One region of the Wukongibacter baidiensis genome, then DNA from elsewhere that is predicted to be linked to it. Evidence: riboswitches for the same ligand, from Rfam matches in the RefSeq annotation. Region 1 holds a riboswitch; each other region holds the start of a gene.

Region 1 (3,287 bases):
CTAGCATTATTCTGGAACAAGGATTTAGTAGCTAAGGGTGGCTTTGATTCAGAAAATATACCAACCGATTTTGATAAGCTTTTAGATATGGCAGAAAAATTAACAATAAGAGAAAACGGTGAGTATGTTCAGGAAGGACTAACCTTCCATCCAGAAGGACAGCTTCATCATGTATTTAGACCATTGTTACTTGAATTATTTGGGCAATCACCACTTTCTCAGGATAACAGAAAGGTTCAATGGAATGGTTCAGAAAACGGTTATAAAGCATTCGAATACTTGATGGATATGGCTACTAAAAGAAAAGTTGGGGAACCAGATTTTATGACGGATGACGTTACAGCATTCTTAAGTGGGAAGGCAGCATTCCATATCGACGGTTCCTACAGGCTTGGTACCTTAGCTAAGAAAGCTGAAGGTTTAAACTGGGGAGTTACCGAAATACCTTCACTTAATGGAAAGCAGTTAACGGCTGGTTCATTCTGGACAAATGGAATTACAAAAAATGCAACGGATAAAAAATTAGAGGCATCTGTTAAATTCCTTCAGTACCTAAGTTCAGCGGAAGTAATGAAGAGGTGGACAGAAGAAATTGGTGAAATAGGAGCTAGAGTTGAGTTTGCTGAGAATGAAGAGTTATTGTCAAATAAAAATATAGCACCATTTATAAAGCAGTTACCTAATTCAACAGCATACTTCTATGTAGACGAAAGTGCAGACAGAAAAGCACTTATCGATGCAATAGATAGAGTTTTAATTGAAGGAATGGATCCTAGAGAATCGCTTGATATAGCAGTTGAAGAGGTACAAAAAATATTGGATGATTATTGGAACAACTAGAACTAGAATTAAGATAGTGGAGCCATTGTGCTCTGCTATTTTTATGTTTCTAAGAAAATACACGTATAAGTTTATATTCGTTAAAGAAGAAATAAGAGGAAACTCATGAACTAACCTTAAATTAGTAGGATACTGACCCGAATACCATATACATAGTGTTATACTCCAAAATTATACATATTGCTTTAAATATATAAAGAAATTAACTGTTGCAATTGCATAGAACTACAGAATATGATATAATATAACATGAAATAGTATAAAATACAAAATTTAGCAAATGGCACACTTGTCGAAAGGCAGGGTCGCAAAGCTATGGGTCTAAGGGAAGGATTATTCCTACGATTGCCAGGTTGCCTGAATACTTTACTTATGACAGATAGGCAACTACATTATAATGTAGTTGCTTTTTTTATAACACATAGGAAATTATAAACCCTTTTAGGCTGTAGATAGGTATAATTTCCGTGATGTGTTTCAACAAAGTCAACCGTGAGAATATTTATAAAAGACTTTGTTCAAATAGGGTTTATCTAGAAAAGTATCAAATTGTCAAGAAGCTTACTAACAATAAGATACTATTTTTTCAAAAAGCAATATGGAGTCTCTAACCCTATTGTGTCTATGTTAGTAAAATGGTTTCCGGAAAAGAGTATAATATCCTAGTTATAGATCTGTGACTTTCACAAAAAAGAAATGGAGGTACAGAAATGTATAAAATAGATATTGATTCAGAGAAGATGGAGTTGAAAGTAACTATTTCAGGAACATTTAAAAATGAAGATTTATCAGAACTTTTCGATAGTCTAGAAAAACATATCGAGAAAATTGATCTTAGAAAATATACTTTGATTTTTGATGCTAAAGATCATGAGCCTGCATCATCAAATTCGATGCCCCTACAAGTAAAAGCCCTTAAGCTCCTTACTTTGAATAGGGATTTGCTTAATATATTTACTGCATGTGAAGTATAATAATATTGGCAATAATACATAGGGATATTAGGTCGAAGCAACAGCAAAGAGATTTACTTTTGCCATCGGCTTAAGAGCTTCAAATAAGTTTTATGCTATATGATTTAGATAATTCCTCCCCCATAACATATAAAAAAGCCAAAGACTCAAAGGGAACCCAAACCTTTGAGTCTTTGGCTTTTTTGCTAGACCTCGATGTTAATCCACTTTCTTGACTTGAATCTATAATAAAATAGTATTGCAGGAATCAAAAATGCCAGATTAGAAGTAATAAATACCCCGATGATTCCTAAGTTAGTAAACTTAACTAAAAGGTATGTTAGTGGGACAAATATTCCCCAGACTCTAAAGATGGTTATATACATTACCATCTTTGTATCACCAGCGCCCCTCAGGGCTGCAGAATAGATAATCATAGCGGCTAGTACACATTGTTGTACTGCGGCTATTCTCATTGGAATAATAGCTGTATTTATAGTAGTTATATCACTAACGAATATACTAACCAACGCTCTAGGAAAGGTAAAAAATATCATTCCTAAAGATAATCCCATGAGTGATCCTAATAATGCTGCCATATTTCCACTCTTAACAGCCATTTCTTCTTCTTTGGCTCCTAAATTTTGACCAACTAGTGTAGTGGCTGCTATAGAAATACCAAAGGCAGGCATGAAAGAAATAGACTCTATTCTTATTATCATGTTAAAGATTGCATGACTTACTTCTCCTAGGGAAACTATAATAAAATTTAAGGCTATAAACGAAGTTTGCATAAAAAACTGTTCTACAGCAGCAGACCAGCCTATTCTAGCAATTCTATTAACCATTTTGATCTTAAGTCTTAAATCATGAACTCTTAGTCTGATTTTTCTTTTACCACCAAAGGTTATTATCAATAAAAAAATGGCACCTAAAGCTCTAGACAATGTAGTTGATAGTGCTGCACCTGCTATACCCATTTCAGGAAATATACCTACACCATAAATTAGAAGCCAGTTACCTAATATGTTAAGTAGATTTACAGCACCATTAACATACATGGGAGTTTTAGTATCACCTGCACCTCTTAATGCACTTGATATAGAGAATGTAATAAGCATAAAAAATTGACTATATATAACTATCCTTAAATAATCAATTCCAAGGTTTATTACATTGCTATTTGCCGGAAATAATCTTATGAATTTTTCATGAAAAATAACCATTATTGAAACTAAGAAGATTCCAACAAAGGTATTTAGTAATAGAGATTGTCCTGCTCCCTCGTTGGCTTCATTATATTCCCGTGCACCTATATGCCTAGCAACTATGGCTGTGGTTCCAGCATTGAAGGCTGAAAATATAAAGATTATAGGAAAGATTATCTGGTTAGCAAGGGACATAGCTGAGATACCAGCAGCTTCCAGATACCTTCCAATCATCACTGTATCGGCGATACCAACTAAAGTAGTTAAAAGCATTTCTATCATTGAG
Region 2 (3,287 bases), 2.7 Mb from region 1:
TAACCTATATAATAATCTTAGTAGAGTTTTTCTAAAAATTTGAGGTGATAGAATGAGCTATTCTATAGGTCAGACATCTAAGAAGGTAGGCTTAAGCACACATACATTGAGATATTATGAAAAAGAAGGTCTTATTCCGCCAATCAAAAAGAATATAAATGGTGTAAGGGTGTACAGCGATAATGATATCGGAAAGATTGAGTTTGTTCGTTGTCTAAAGGAAACGGGTATGACGATAGCCGATATTCGAGATATTATTAATTTGCATGATCAAAACAATACTCACAGGACGATCTCTCGTAAAAAAGAGATTTTAACGAGGCATCGCCAAAAAGTATTAGAGGATCTAGATAAGTTAAATAAGTATCTTGATAAAATTGACAAAAAGATAGAAATCTTAGGCCATAGTGGATGCTCTCAATGCTCTACAAGGTCTAATGAAGATAATAAATAGGGTAATAAGGAGATGAAGAAAACATGTTAGATTTTAACTATAATAACAAAACGGAAATCATCTTTGGAAAAGGGACAGAATCGACTGTAGGAATTGAATCTAAGAAATATGGTAAGAAAATTCTATTGCATTATGGTGGCGGTAGTATTAAAAGAACTGGCCTCTATTCAAGAATAGTTACGAGTCTTCAAGATGAAAATATAGAGTTTATAGAACTTGGAGGTGTAAAGCCTAATCCAAGGCTCTCACTGGTTAGGGAAGGTATTAGAATGTGTAAAGAACAAGGTGTTGATTTTATATTAGCCGTTGGTGGAGGAAGTGTTATTGATTCTGCTAAGGCCATTGCTGCAGGAACTGTATATGATGGTGACGTTTGGGACTTCTTTAGTGGAACGGCCGTAAGTAAAGCATTACCAATAGGTGTTGTATTAACTATACCTGCGGCAGGTAGCGAGACTAGTAATGGTGCGGTCATTACAAATGAAGAAGGGTGGCTGAAGAGAGCTATGGGGAGTTTGGTACTGCGCCCTCAGTTTGCCATCATGAATCCAGAATTAACCTTTACATTACCAGCTTATCAGACTTCATGTGGAGCTGTAGACATCATGGCCCATGTAATGGAGAGATACTTTACAAATACAAAGAATGTAGACTTTACAGATCGTCTTTGCGAGGCAACATTAAAAACAATGATTCATAATACTCCAAAGGCATTAAAAGAACCAGAAGATTATAATTCACGTGCAGAAATAATGTGGGCAAGCACCATTGCACACAATGGTCTGTTAGATACAGGCCGTGAAAGTGATTGGGCGTCACATAATATTGAGCATGAGCTAAGTGGTATATATGATATTGCCCACGGAGCTGGGCTAGCAATTATTTTTCCTGCATGGATGAAATATTGCTTACAAAAGAATCCTGATAAGCTTGTCCAGTATGCAGTGAGAGTATGGGATGTTGAGTACAATCCTGAAAACCATAAAGAGATTGCAATAGAGGGAATTCGTCGCTTTGAGGTCTTCCTTAAATCCATAGAAATGCCTATTAGATTAAGTGAAATTGATATAAGTGATGACCGTTTTGAAGAAATGGCTCTTAAGGCTGCTGGGTCAAATACAATAGGTAGCTATGTAAAGCTTGATAAAGATGCTATTAAGGAAATATACGAACTTGCAAAATAGCAAATAGAGCTTGTTTTAAAAGTCGAAATTCGTAGTTAAATGTCGTAGTTTGTATAAAAAAATAATTTTATATGAGAAATTGTTAAAATTAAATCTAACTTTGGCAAAAATTGTTGACATTAAACATTAAATAATATATATTTGAATTATAGTAAATAGTACAAAGGACCTATAAAGATTAAAAGTGTACTAAAAAACAATAGAATAAAGTTTGAAACGATAATGGCAAACTTACTGAAAGGTAAGGACGCAAAGCCATGTGTCTAAGGGATAAGATCCTATGATTGACAGGTTGCCGAAGGAACATTAACGTATATGGGTTATTTTTGATACCCATTAGTTATTATGTCAAAAAAGGCATCTATGAAATCATAGATGCCTTTTATATATTTAAACCCAGATTAAATGCTTAGTAATCTGAGCAGATTGTATAATTAACTTATCCAAAAATTTATAGTAAAGTTGTGATTATATGGCGGTTGCGACCTTTAAGGCTAAAAGAATAAAACAACAGAATAAAATAATCAGCTTTATGTCTAACTTTATGAAGAATAAACTTGGCAGAGGACCTCAAAATATTAAAGTGAAAATACTAGAGGATATTATTGAGGTGGAGTTTAAGGGATATCTTGTAGACATAGAAAAAAGCTTATTAGGAAATAAGGATCCTGAGGATATAAGGTTTGTTAATGAAATAAGAGAGAGATTCTTTGCAAAAAATATAAATTTTATCGAAGAATATATATCTGAGATAGTCGAAAAGGAAGTTAAATTTCTTTTTGCTTATAGAAGCCCAATTGAAGATGTGGCGAAGCTAACATTAATAATTGAATAAGGCTGGCAGGACTGATTGACAAGAAAAAAAGATAAAATCTTGGCTTGACGTACACCGGGGTAGTAGATGGTATCAAATCCGATACCGTATATTATGCTGGTTTTTTATATGAGGTTATTTCTCAAAGAGAAATCCGACCAAAACGAAGGGGTTCGATTAATCTGAGTAATTTTTATAAAGTGGCTAAGGAGGAGAAAACATGTCCAAAGAAATGACGTGGAGTGATATTAACTTTTTCAACTATCTGCCTATACCAATACTTATTTTCAATCAAAAATATAAAGTGGTTTTTTCTAATGAAGCGGCTGTCAATTTATATGGGTATAGTGATGAAGAGTTTAAAAATCTTTATATAAGGGACTTAAAGGTTCCGGAAGATGAAAAACAAAGGGTAGATGCAATCATGAAGTATTTCTTCAATGAACAGAAGAATCATAGAGTTATAACCAAACATAAAACTAAGGATGAAAAATTAATAGATGTTGATATTCAAACTACTATACTGGAAGTAAATGATGAGATTTTTTTAGTAGAATGCATAAGAGAATTTACAGAACAAAAGGAGGTTTTAAGAACCTATGAAAGAGCTGTTGATATTATGTCTAAGGTGGTAAAAGACTTGACTGAAGTTGAACAAATAAATTTTTAAGAGGGAGGCAATAGCATGCAAACTAAAAAAGGTTTTAGATTAATGTCAAAATTAATGGTGTATTTTCTAATTTTAATTATTGTGCCGGTATCGGCAGTAGGATTTTACTCCTACAGAAGTACCAGCAGCAGCTTAAAGCATGAGGCTGAAATCAATCTGAAAACT
Region 3 (3,287 bases), 2.8 Mb from region 1:
CCAGTAGAATCTCTTAAGTGGTTAGAAGATAACATGATTCCATACTATCCACTTGGAAATTTCCGTACCCCAGAGGAGGCTGAGTAATATGACAACTGAAAGAGTGATTTGTGCAGGATTCGGTGGCCAGGGAGTTATGTCGATGGGACAGTTACTTTCATATGCTGGAATGATTGAAGAAAAGCATGTATCATGGTTACCTTCTTATGGACCTGAAATGCGTGGAGGTACAGCTAACTGTAACGTAACTGTATCAGATACTCCAATAGGTTCTCCAATCATAGCTCATAATGCTACAGCAGCTATAGTTATGAATCTACCATCATTAATAAAATTCGAATCAGAATTACAAGCTGATGGAATGGTTCTAATAAATAGCTCACTAATAGATAGAAAACCTGAAAGACAAGATGTAAAGGCTTACTGTATCCCAGCTAATGAAATAGCTGTGGAAATTGGTAACAGTAAAGTTGCTAATATGGTAATGCTAGGAGCATACTTAGAACTTACAAAGGTTGTTAAGGTTGAAACTGTTATAGAAGCTTTAAGAAAGGTATTTGGACCTTCTAAAGAGCACTTAATTCCATTAAACCAAGAGGCCCTTCAAAGAGGAGCAGAAGCTGTAAAAGCATAATAATATTAAGATTTGACTTTAAAGCAGGCATATATTGCCTGCTTTTTGCGTTGTAAAATGAATATTATGTAGAATTATAGCTGCTAAACATCAAGACTATAGAATAGTTTCTGGGAAGTGGTACTTTAAACCTAGGGATTAGGACTTTAGACCTAATTTTTCTGAAAGGTATGTAATCGTGGTTATCCAGAAGGAAAAAAAGAGTATGTGTCGAAATTTTAATATAGTATCATATTTATGGCCATTTATATGTTTTTTTAGAAAATGACGTCAAGTATCGAAAAATATGGTATAATTTTAAGGGAAATAGTAATACAAAAGTTCATTGATAATAAAAAAAAAATCAAGAGATTTGAGAAGGGCACATCTATCGAAAGATAGGGTCGCAAAGCTATGGGTCTAAGGAATAATACGTTCTATGATCGCCAGGTTGCCAAAATATATATTTGATATAGTTGTGATAAAAATTTTACATGACACTATATGAATATCAAGGCATCCGTTTTATTATGGATGCCTTAATTTATATAAAAAAGTCTTTAATGGCGATTTTCAAAGTAGACTTTGTTGAAATACACAACAGAAATTATAATTTGTAAGGGATTTATAATTTCCTATGTGTTAAAAAAATAGATTGCCTGTATAGGCACGCTAAGGGGCAACTCTAGGCTCTAAAGTGAAAATATAATATGGGATTGGGACGCAGAGTTACATGTAGTAGATGGTATTATTATGTTTATAAGTTATGGAGGTAGGTGGAACATGCTAAAGAAGATGAAGGCAAAAAAGAAGCTAAGCCTAAAGAAGGTAAACTTCAAGAAAAAGCCGAAGAAAACGAAAACTGAAAAGAAAGTGACACCAGAAAAGAAGATGAACTTTAGCAAAAAATCGAAGAAAGTGAAAAACAACAATCTAAGTATCAAGGCAAAACTAATGATATTTTCCTTGATTCTAAGTGTAGTTCCAATCTTAATAGTTGGAGGATTTTCCTACACTCGCTTCCACAGCACAATAGAAAAAAAGGTAGGTGGGCTTACGGAGCAACTATCAACACAAAATGCACTCATACTAGATTCAAAGCTAGAAGATATCGAAAAGGCAGCAATGCTTGTAAAATCAGATCGAGAGCTTCAAAAGGTTTTAGCCACAAGAAACTATGCTAATCAACATGAAAAGTTAAAAGATACAAAAAAAGTAGAGCAGGTACTATGGAATGTAATCCTATCAACTCCAGATATAAGATCGATAACTGTTCTTAGACTTAACGGAGAGGTAATAAGTGCTGGAAACAATAAGGATGTAGCAGAGTTTTTAAAGGATGGAAAATTTACTAAGACTGATTTATTCAAAGATGTGAGCAATTCAAAAAATCAAGTTTTCTGGACACCTGGTTTATTAGGGCATTACGACAAGATACATGCCATGAGAGAGGTTTCAGATTACTATAACATTAGAGCAGGGATTGTAATCCTAGAAATCGAGACAAAAACCGTTGAAAAATTATTTAGTAATATAAATATGGGTGAAGGATCAGAACTATTAATAGCTGGCAAAGATGGAACTATCATCTATGGTGAAGAAGGCGTAGCAGAAGAAAAGGCAGAACCAGCTGCTGAAGGTGAAGAGGCAAAAGAAGCTGCCGAGGAATCAAGCGAAACACAAACAAAGGTTGTGGATGAAGAAGATGCAGAAATGAATAATATCTTCACAGCTAATATACCTGAAGATTCACAATCTGGATCATTTCTTCAAGATGATGGACTAGTGGCATATAGTAAATGTGCGAATGGATGGACGATCCTATCGGTTATCCCAATGAAGTCACTAATGGGTGATGTAAATCAAGTAGGTCAAATGACTATAACTATCGCTATTGTATGTGTTATAGTATCAGTACTTCTATCCATATACATAACATTTAGCATAACAAATCCTCTTAAGAAAATAATGGGACTTATGACTAAAGTTCAAGAAGGAGATTTAACAGTTAAATCAGACCTTGTTGGAAAGAATGAAATTGGAAGGCTATCTACTGGATTTAATCACATGATAGATAGCATGAGAAACCTAATAAAAGATACCAACGCAACCTTTAAGTCTGTTGAGAACAGTACAAAGAATGTGGACGATATTGCAGAGCAATACACAATGGTATCTGAACAAGTAGCTGTATCAGTTGGAGAAATTGCCAACGGAGCTTCAGAGCAGGCTAGAAGCGCTGAGGATGCTACAAATACAATGAGCCAGCTGTCAAACAGAATAGACAATATGGTTCATAGTATAAAGGTAGTACATGAGGCAACAGATAAGACTAAAGAAATAAGCAATAACGCTACAAATACAGTTAAGAGCCTTTATGAAAAAACTGAAGAATATGCTCAGATATCTGGAGCAACTAAAGAAACCATTACACAGCTGAAGGACAGCGTGTCCGAAATAATCAACATAGTTGACCTTATAAAGAGCATAAGTGATCAGACAAATCTTTTGGCACTAAATGCAGCCATCGAAGCAGCAAGATCAGGAGAGGCTGGTAAGGGCTTTGCCGTTGTTGCCGATGAAATAAGAAAACTAGCTGAGCAATCAAAGGATGCAACAAATAAAATAACTGACTTAGCAAATGAAATAAACACAGACGTTACAAGCACTGTTC

The links. Region 1 has a riboswitch for cyclic di-GMP ahead of R9X47_RS26950 (hypothetical protein). Riboswitches for the same ligand answer to the same signal wherever they lie in the genome.
Region 2: another riboswitch for cyclic di-GMP. It lies ahead of R9X47_RS09885 (Na-translocating system protein MpsC family protein); the one in region 1 lies ahead of R9X47_RS26950 (hypothetical protein).
Region 3: another riboswitch for cyclic di-GMP. It lies ahead of R9X47_RS10655 (methyl-accepting chemotaxis protein); the one in region 1 lies ahead of R9X47_RS26950 (hypothetical protein).

Annotation. Positions count from the first base shown of each region.
Region 1 covers NZ_CP138202.1:5,891,015-5,894,301, forward strand. Annotated here, with positions in the region: gene R9X47_RS26945 (extracellular solute-binding protein) at 1-840, shown strand, start outside; cyclic di-GMP riboswitch class I at 1,113-1,201, shown strand; gene R9X47_RS26950 (hypothetical protein) at 1,551-1,814, shown strand; gene R9X47_RS26955 (MATE family efflux transporter) at 2,000-3,287, opposite strand, start outside.
Region 2 covers NZ_CP138202.1:2,195,239-2,198,525, reverse strand. Annotated here, with positions in the region: gene R9X47_RS09895 (MerR family transcriptional regulator) at 53-454, shown strand; gene R9X47_RS09890 (iron-containing alcohol dehydrogenase) at 478-1,638, shown strand; cyclic di-GMP riboswitch class I at 1,853-1,938, shown strand; gene R9X47_RS09885 (Na-translocating system protein MpsC family protein) at 2,111-2,473, shown strand; gene R9X47_RS09880 (PAS domain S-box protein) at 2,673-3,122, shown strand; gene R9X47_RS09875 (methyl-accepting chemotaxis protein) at 3,138-3,287, shown strand, end outside.
Region 3 covers NZ_CP138202.1:2,353,420-2,356,706, reverse strand. Annotated here, with positions in the region: gene R9X47_RS10665 (thiamine pyrophosphate-dependent enzyme) at 1-87, shown strand, start outside; gene R9X47_RS10660 (2-oxoacid:acceptor oxidoreductase family protein) at 89-634, shown strand; cyclic di-GMP riboswitch class I at 985-1,072, shown strand; gene R9X47_RS10655 (methyl-accepting chemotaxis protein) at 1,397-3,287, shown strand, end outside.